Regions from separate parts of the Agarivorans sp. QJM3NY_29 genome, predicted to be linked through region 1. Evidence: predicted binding sites of a transcription regulator. Region 1 holds the regulator's gene; each other region holds the start of a gene.
What was found. The regulator MetJ, encoded in region 1, represses methionine synthesis genes. The targets are predictions, from matches to a motif close to TAGACGTCTAGACGTCTA.
Positions count from the first base shown of each region.

Region 1 (3,247 bases):
TCACCGTGCGTTGTTCGCTATCACTGCAAATAAAACCTGTCACCACAATTCGGCAAGCGGGTTTATCCGCTAAACACGCCGCCAACAAAGGGGTGCTGCGCGCAACATCTACCTGCGGTTGGGCCGCTAATTCGGCTTTGAAAAACTGTCGTGAATCCATCCACTCCGCAGCACAGTCTTGTTCGCTTAAAAGGGCGGCCAATAATCTTGCTGACCAACGCTCACCATAAGAGAGCAGTTCGTTAATGATAAAGGCATTAATATCCGCCTCTAGCAAATGAGCAATTCGTCGATGCTCTGCGACAAGCTCTCGCTCGATCACTTGCGCCCTCGATTCACTCAATAAATCCTTAACTAGCTGCGCCTGAAACTGAATCAAAGCGGCTAAAGCTTCCGCAGCGGCATTATCGGCTTGTTTCGCCAAATCAATGATATTCAACAAACGATTGGTGGTTTTACCCGCAGCCGATACCACAATGAGATCTTGCGCTTGCGAATGCTGCGCAACAATACCCGCCACTCGTTTGAAACAGCTAGCGTCAGCGAGGCTACTGCCACCAAATTTATGGACATGTCTATTAACTACCGACATGAAGTTCTCCTGTACAACTTTTAGCCAAACGAAAGATTGGCAAATGCCTGCTGTAAATCATTCACTAAATCTTCCGCTTCTTCTAAACCAACCGATACCCGTAACAATTGCGCCGATATTCCCGCTTCGGCCAATGCCTCTGGCGACATTGCCGCGTGGGTCATAGTTGCTGGATGAGCGATTAAACTCTCTACCCCGCCCAAAGACTCAGCCAAAGAAAACAACTGTAAGCCTTTCAGAAATTTCACCATTTGAGTTTCATCTAGCGCAACTTCAAAGCTTAACATAGCTCCAAAGCCAGATTGTTGTTGTTGGGCTAACGCATGACCGGGGTGCTCTGCTAAGCCGGGATAATAAATCGCAGACACCAAAGGCTGCTGCTGCAGGCATTGAACAATAGTTTGAGCATTGTGTTGGTGAACATTCATCCGAGCTTTCAGAGTTCTTAAGCCCCGCAGAGTTAAATAGGAATCAAAGGCTGAGCCTGTTAAACCTAGACAATTCGCCCACCAGCTCAAGCTTTCTGCCAATAACTCAGTTTTTGCCACAACCATACCCGCCACCACATCAGAGTGACCATTAATATACTTAGTCGCCGAATGCACCACAATATCGGCCCCCAGTAAAATTGGATTCTGTAATACAGGCGACAAAAACGTATTATCCACAACTACCAAAGCCCCCACAGCATGCGCTTGTTGAGCTATTTTTTGAATATCCACAATCCGCAATAACGGGTTGCTGGGAGTTTCTAACCAAATTAACTTTGGTTGCTTGGCGAGGGCGGTTTGCAAGCTCTCGCTATCATTTTGATCGATAAACTCGACTTCAAAGGCCTGCTTCTTCGCCAAACTGTCAAACAGGCGATAACTTCCGCCATAACAATCGTGCGGTGCGATCAGCAAATCGCCAGGCGCTAACAAAGCGGTCACTAAATGAACGGCCGACATGCCGGTATTGGTGATCACCGCCCCTGCACCATGCTCTAGGTTGGCAATCGCATCGGCTAATATTTGACGGGTTGGATTACCAGAGCGACTGTAGTCAAACTGCCGCTTTTGCTTAAAATCGGCGAAACTATAATTACTCGACAAATAAATTGGCGGAACCACCGCTCCGTGTTGGCTATCACTCTCAATACCACTGCGAACCGCAATGGTGGCGGCGTGAAGATCTTTTAATGACATGTGTTCACTGACTCCCTCTAATTATGCTGCCACTTTACCACTCCCCGTAAAGACGTCAACACTTCTAGACGTCTAAATGTCTTTGCTCTTGGATTGCTAAGTGGCTTTTCCCCCGTTACAATAGGGTTTCTTTGGTTTGGTGTGTATTCAAGTATGTCGACAGATTGGAATGGTGAGTGGATCAGCCCTTATGCTGAACACGGAAAAAAAAGCGAACAAGTAAAAAAAATAACGGTATCAATACCTTTAAAAGTATTGAAAATACTGACCGATGAGCGTACTCGTAGACAAATTAACAATCTACGACACGCCACCAACAGCGAGTTGCTCTGCGAAGCATTTTTACACGCTTACACTGGGCAACCCCTGCCCGATGATGCCGATCTACAAAAAGATAGACCCGACCCGGCCTTAGAAAAAGCCACCGAAGCTGAATTGGATAAAGAAGATTAAGATTTTGCAAAGCCGCTCATTGAGCGGCTTTTTTGTTAAATACTAGACAAACACTTTTGAATAAGCTCACTTATCTTGCAGGAACAACCGCCCACGGCAGAGAGTTAAGCACTTGCTTGTACTTTATATGACTTTTTATTTCGTCTAAACATACATAAGCCAGCAATACCAAATGCCGCAAGAAATATCGTGGATGGCTCGGGAACAGATGAAACACTAATGTTATCGAAACTTTGACCGAGTCTGTTATTAAACAAGCCAACTTGTCCTTGGCTGTACAAACTGCTGGTTAAGGTAGTGACCAAAGTACCATTCACAAATGCTGAGTAGGTATCTCCGAACACATCGATTTTTAAATGAATATCACTTTTAGATGGGAATAATGCACCAGAATGCTTTAAAGCTGGTGAATTGCCACCATTTACGAATTCGTGCCAGTAAACCCCGGTACCTCCACCACCAAGACCTCCTGTGATTAAGGCTATTCCGTTAAAAAGCCCCCCATTGTATGAACTACGAAGAACTACACCGCCATCCCATACATCATTAATATCCAATTCAACAGAAAAATCCCTTAAATCTGTCGGTAACAAGCTAAATGCTTGATTCCCTGATGTAGACTGGTATGCACCACCTTTATCATTCCAGCTACCCTGTTCATTTCCCCATAAAGGAGATGCGGCAGAATCAAAATCATCTGTAAATATGACTGCCGCAATGCTTGACCCAGCAATCGACCAGATTAAAATAACCTTAACTACAAATTGAAAATATATTTTCATTGCAAAAATTCCTTTTAATTGTTTAATTCTAAATTACGACTGTTGACACTGCTATATAACGTCCCAACACAATCCTTCAAAAATTCAATATGGTTTTCTCCCTCTAAATAAAGAAACTATATCTACAGATTCATTCCGCTTAAACATTCTCAAAAAAAACATAACCTATTGAATTTAAAGTGCATGTCAATAAAAACATTATAATAAGAAAGGTTATGTGAATTTAAAAACAT
Region 1 is NZ_CP194036.2:4,470,275-4,473,521, forward strand. It holds gene metL (bifunctional aspartate kinase/homoserine dehydrogenase II) at 1-592, opposite strand, end outside; gene metB (cystathionine gamma-synthase) at 613-1,779, opposite strand; gene metJ (met regulon transcriptional regulator MetJ) at 1,933-2,232, shown strand; gene ACRRS0_RS20325 (PEP-CTERM sorting domain-containing protein) at 2,337-3,014, opposite strand.

Region 2 (3,247 bases), 1.2 Mb from region 1:
TCCTAAGCTCTTGGGCCATTTCAACTGGTAGCAGCCCTCTATCGGGAGTAGGCCTCACCATGACCGGCCGTTATCATTGTTCGAGCCGGCGAATTTTGCAAAATAACTGGTACTATGCACTGGTGATGTGGTTACTCAGCGTGGCGATGAGCACCCTATTATAAACACAGTCCGCATTATTTCTCCGAGCGGGATGATAAAGGTCTGATGATTCTCCATGCCCCTCAGCCCATTTAACAATCATCCACGCGGAAAGCTTGGTCAAGCTCAAGTAGTCTGCTCGCGCCGCTGGGGACTGCTGTTGGTAGCCGCTAGACTAGCAAGCCACCGCCTGAAGCTCAGGCCTGACCCCCAAAGTATGACAAATCGCATAAGAAAGTTCGGAGCGATTAAGGGTATAAAAGTGGAAATCCTTGACCCCTTCACGCGACAAGACTTTCACCATTTCGATAGCCACGCTCGCCCCCACCAGATTACGAGTCATCTGATCATGCTCTAAACCTGCAAACTGTTTATGTAACCACTGTGGCACCTTCACGTTGGCAAAAGAAGCAAACTTCTTCAAAGTATTATAATTAGAGACAGGTAAAATTCCCGGGACAATTTCGCCCTCAATACCTATCGCTGCACAACGGTCACGAAAGCGCAAATAACTTTCAACATCAAAGAAAAATTGCGTAATAGCCCGATTAGCACCCGCATCCATTTTTCGCTTTAAAGCCAACAAGTCTGCCTGCGCACTCTTTGCCTCAGGATGCATTTCAGGATAAGCCGCTACCGAAATATCAAACTCAGCCTCTTCCCTCAATAAACTGACCAAGTCACTCGCATACATCTCGGGTTTGGCCGCTCCGACCGGTAAATCACCACGCAGCGCAACAATATCCCGGATCCCACTTTGCCAATAATCGCGAGCAATTTGCCGTAATTCTTCAGGGGTAGAATCAACACAGGTAAGATGAGGCGCGGCAGCTAAACCAGTTCTGTCTTTAATCGCCTTAATCACCTTATGGGTGCGATCACGAGTCCCTGAATTCGCGCCATAAGTGACCGAGACAAACTTCGGTTTTAGAGTGTGTAAACGCTCGATAGAAGCCCAAAGCGTTTGCTCCATGGTTTCGGTGGTTGGCGGGAAAAACTCAAAGGACACGTTAATATCACGATTAAGTTCGCTTAAGCTTTGATTGAGTGATTCAATTTGTTGTGCGTGATGAAATCCCATTAACCTTCTCCATAAAAGACATTTGGACGTCTATACCGCTAAATATGAAGAAGAGTTTCTATATAGTCAATCAGCTCATGTTATTACTTGCTTTAAATGAAAATAATTCAACATCAGCAAATTAGGCTCAGTGCTCAAGATCCATCCTCGTACTCTTCAAATGCTTGATATTGAATCGCCGTCACCCACCATTCCTTGATGCCTGCAGGAGTATTCACAAATACATCGTCATCCACTTGTTTGCCAATTAAAGCACGCGCCATCGGTGAATCGATGGTGATATAACCCAGCTTTGGATCAATCTCGTCAGTGCCAACAATTCGATAACGTACCTTATCCCCATCCTCATTTTCTAAGGCGACCCAAGCCCCAAAATAGACCTTGCCGTTTTGTTGCGGAGAATGATCAATAATTTGCAGTACATCTAAACGTTTATTTAGGAAACGCAAACGAGAGTCGATACGGCGTAACTCTCGCTTCCCTTCTTTATATTCAGCATTCTCCGAGCGGTCACCCAAGGCGGCGGCCTCAGAGACGGCCTGAGTCACCTCCGGACGTTTTATCTTCCACAAGTATTTCAACTCTTGGTCGAGTTTATGCCAACCGGCACGAGTTATTAAATTACTTTTCATAACATCCAGGCCTCTAAGCGCAGTTTGTCTTTGGTGATTAAATTTATAGCTGTTGGTTATTGGTTTAGACTGAAAGCCGATCGAATGCGCGCCCTATAAATCAAGCACCGAACTTGCTAGGCGGTTCGACCTTGCGAGCAGAGCTTATGCCAATTACTAGCCGAGACCAATTTATACTTGAAGCAAAAACAGAACGCCATATGATAGTGGCCATTATCTGCCGCCTTGCGGCTCTCTCAATGTAAGCAAGCATATGTCAACACTAGAACAACAAATTGCCGCCGATATTCAGGCCAAGCCAGCGCAGGTCAGTGCTGCGATTCAATTACTAGACGAAGGCTCCACCGTTCCTTTCATTGCCCGCTACCGAAAAGAAGCCACCGGAGGTTTAGACGATGGTCAACTGCGATTATTGGAACAGCGTTTAACTTACCTGCGCGACTTGCAACAACGACGCAGCAGCATTCTAAAATCGATTCATGAACAAGAAAAATTAACCCCGCAACTCGAACAGCTAATTATGGGAGCCAACACCAAAACTGAGCTCGAAGATCTTTATCTGCCTTACAAGCCAAAGCGCCGAACCAAAGGACAAATTGCCATTGAAGCGGGTTTAGAGCCACTGGCAGAGCAACTATTAGCTCAACCCGATACCGCCCCCGAGCAACTTGCCACGGCCTACTTCAATCCACAAGCAGGCTTTCACGACAGTAAAACCGTCCTCGATGGTGCCAAGTTTATTCTCATGGAACGTTTTGCTGTTCAAGCACCACTGCTTGCATCACTCCGCCAATTATTACAAGCACAAGGCTTAGTGAGTACAACGGTCATTGAAGGACAGCAGCAAACAGGCCAAAAATTCCAAGACTACTTCGATTACCAAGAAGCGCTCAGTAAAGTTCCTTCCCACCGCGCCTTAGCGATTTTACGCGGCCGCAACGAAGGCATATTGATGCTTAATCTGGTTATAGCTCAGCAAGATCAGCAGCAGAGTCACCCAGCAGAGCAGCTCATCCGAGATTACTTTCAGCTTGCACCTAAAGGCTACGCCAGTGACACTTGGCTGAATACAGTGGTGCAATGGACTTGGCGAGTCAAGCTTAAGCTCCAGTTAGAAACTGAATTACTCAACCAGCTTCGAGAACGCGCCGAAGAAGAAGCCATTAGTGTCTTTTCCCGTAATCTCAATGATTTATTAATGGCGGCGCCAGCAGGCCCCAAAGCAACCCTCGGTCTCGACCCAGGTTTGCGCACTGGTGTAAAGGTTGCAGTTGTGGATGCCACTGGAAAATTACTCGCTTACGACACCATCTATCCCCATGCGCCACGCAATCAATGGCAGCAATCTTTAAATACTCTCGCCAAGCTAGTCCAACAACATCAAGTTAAATTA
Region 2 is NZ_CP194036.2:559,501-562,747, reverse strand. It holds gene ACRRS0_RS02540 (hypothetical protein) at 1-164, shown strand, start outside; gene metF (methylenetetrahydrofolate reductase) at 317-1,222, opposite strand; gene greB (transcription elongation factor GreB) at 1,357-1,854, opposite strand; gene ACRRS0_RS02525 (Tex family protein) at 2,108-3,247, shown strand, end outside.
Region 2: a site for MetJ is predicted at 1,246-1,263, ahead of metF (methylenetetrahydrofolate reductase). Genes of this name have one in related genera too.

Region 3 (3,247 bases), 1.6 Mb from region 1:
GAATTTGCGTCTCCGGCTTGGCACTGGCCGCCGATAGTTTAAAAGCGGCCACCGCCCAATCTAAATAAGCAGACCATTGACTGCGTTTTAAAGGCATACCTTCACGGATCGCAGGCTCATCAATTTGAATGATCTGGATCCCCGCCTGTTGTAAGTCGGCCACTTCTTCATTTAAAGCAACAGCAATCTGTTCTGCGATTTGCGCTCTGCTCAGATCTTCACGCGCAAAGCTCCAGGTCAGCATGGTTACTGGACCCGTTAACATGCCTTTTACCGGTTTTTGCGTCAGCGATTGTGCATAGCTTGCCCACGCAACGGTTAGGGGTTTACTGCGCTTAATATCGTCAACAATAATCGCCGGCTTCACACAACGAGAACCATAACTTTGCACCCAAGCAAAACGACTCACCAAGAAGCCATCGAGTAACTCGGCAAAGTATTCCACCATATCGTTGCGTTCAGCTTCGCCATGTACCAATACATCTAAACCAAGCCTCTCTTGACGCTTGATCGCCTCCCGGATGTGCTCGGCGATGGCCGCCTGATAGTCTGTTGGACTTAGCAAACCAGCCTTAAACTCACGCCGCTGGCGACGAATTTCGGTGGTCTGAGGGAATGAGCCGATAGTAGTCGTGGGCAGCGCAGGTAAGGCTAAACTTTGCTGCTGAATAACTTGGCGCTGGGCAAAGCTTTGCCCACGCTCTCGCTGTAACAAGGAGAATTGCTGAATTTGCTGTTGTAGTTCTCCCTCAGTTGCAAGGCTTTGCGCCTGCACCGCAGCGCTATATTGCTGAGCTTTAAGCTGAGCCGCTGCATCCCCATCAATCACGGCAGCCAAGCATTGCAATTCCTCTAACTTTTGCTCGGCAAAGGCCAAGCGAGGCTTTGCTTCGGCTAACTCGGTTTCAGCATTCAAATCAATCGGACTATGCAACAGCGAACAGGAGCTGGCCAACCATAAACGATCCGCCAATTGTTGCTTGGCCGCTGCCAAGCGCTCAGCTAAGACGGGTAAGTTGGCTCGCCATACATTACGACCATTGATCACGCCAGCCGACAATACCCAGTTCTCGGGAAAATCACTCAATATTGGTTCAAGCTGTTCAGCGCTAGCACTTAAGTCGAGATGTAAACCATCTACCGCCAGCTGCTTAATCAGCCCTGTATTACTTAAGATATCGTCAAAATAACTAGTTAATAATAAGTTACAGGGACTTAAACGGCTGTTGTAGGCCTGCAATAAAGCATCTTGCCACTGCGCTTCTAATTCTAAACCTAAGATAGGCTCGTCTAGCTGCACCCACTCAACCCCCAGCGCGGCGATACCTTGCAAGATCTGCTGATAGACCTGGATTAATTTCGGTAGCAAAGTGACCCGCTCGAATGGCTCACTGCAGGCTACATCATTGCGCCCCAAATATAGATAGGACACCGGCCCTAGTAACACAGGTTTCACTTTATGACCTAAAGCCAAGGCTTCTTTAATTTCGTCAAATAATTGTGACCATTGCAAACTAAACTCACTATTGGCAGAAAACTCCGGCACAATATAGTGATAATTGGTATTAAACCACTTACTCATGTCCGATGCTGCATGGTTGCACCCGCAACCTTGTTGACCACGGGCAATAGCAAACATCGTGTCTAAATTTAGTTCAGCAGAGCGATGGCGCTGTGGTAGATTCCCTAATAATAAGGAAGTATTCAACACTTGGTCATACCAAGCAAAATCACCAACGGTCACCCAAGCTTGACCACTGTCTCGCTGAGCTTGCCAATTTTGTTGGCGGATCTGCCGCCCCACTTCCAGTAACTGCTGTTGCGAAGATTCCCCCCGCCAATATGCCTCTAAGGCAAACTTCAACTGACGCTGTTTACCAATACGGGGGTAACCCAAAATATGTGTGATAGTCATAAACCAATCCTTTTAGCCGTCTAGATGTATACAGCTCCATACTGGCAAGCGAAGCCGCCAATTACAATTGCAAAGTATTCAAACAAAAATGAATTAAATTCAATTTAGAAAGCATAAAATGGAAGTTAGGACTACGTATACAGCCATGATTTAACATCAAGAGCATTTAAAATGAATTTAATTTAATTTAAGGAAACTAAAATCGCCGCTAACTATACAAGCAAAGTCCAAGCTCCTAAGCTTGCGACTTAATCGCTAATAGCACTGGTACTCTGTTGAACTTATGTTAGAAATTAAACACTTACGTAGCCTACAAGCCCTTGCCAGCAGCCCTTCGATGAAAAGCGCCGCAGCCAAACTATTTGTTAGTGAATCGGCTCTCTCTCATCAACTCAAGGGTTTGGAACAAAAGCTTGGCGTCCACTTACTACTTAGGAAAAGACAAGCGATACAATTAACCGAACCCGGCAAGCAAGTGCTGGCGCTCGCCGAACAGGTTTTGCCCCTTATAGGCCAGCTAGAACAAACATTAATTAGCGGCAACCAGCATTCAAGCAGGCTCAACATCAGCGTTGATTGCCATGCTTGTTTCCAATGGTTATTACCAAGCCTGCAACAATTTAAACAAGCTTGGCCAGAGGTTGTAAGTAACCTTTGCCAAGACCTAAACTACGATGGGTTGCCGCTATTACAGCAAGGCGAAACTGATTTATTGCTGACCTCTCAAGTTTCACCGCAGGAGGACATCCACTACCAACCTCTATTCGAATATGAAATGGTCATCATTTGCCCATTAACTCATCCACTCAGCAGTAAAACTGAGCTTAGCGCCGCTGATCTCTGTCCACATACACTAATCAGTTACCCAGTAAATCCGCAACGTTTAGACATATACAACTTCGTTTTAACGCCCGAGAATCTTCAGATGAAACACCGTAAACACGCCGATAATCCAGCGATGTTAGTGCAAATGGTAGCCGCTGACATGGGCATTGCCGCGATGCCTTATTGGGCCGTTGATCACTATGTAAAACAACGGTTAATATGTGCCCTGCCATTGCAGCAAGCCTTATGGCGACCAATGTACGCAGCTTACCCATTAAGCCTGAGAAACGCCCCAGCCTTACAAGCATTTTTACAATTATTACAACAGCAAACCTGCAAATTATTACCGGGTATCAGAACGGTGAGGGTAATGTCAAAAAAATATAATCAATAATTTGACTAAAGTGACAAGTTAAGTTTACAGTTAGAAGGTAGTATGGTTATTCAGTAAGGATTAACCAACAACCAAGAAGGGACCGTTAACCTGATGTTATCTCAATGGGCTCC
Region 3 is NZ_CP194036.2:981,204-984,450, reverse strand. It holds gene metE (5-methyltetrahydropteroyltriglutamate--homocysteine S-methyltransferase) at 1-1,915, opposite strand, end outside; gene ACRRS0_RS04450 (LysR substrate-binding domain-containing protein) at 2,199-3,134, shown strand; gene ACRRS0_RS04445 (GGDEF domain-containing protein) at 3,228-3,247, shown strand, end outside.
Region 3: a site for MetJ is predicted at 1,929-1,946, ahead of metE (5-methyltetrahydropteroyltriglutamate--homocysteine S-methyltransferase). Genes of this name have one in related genera too.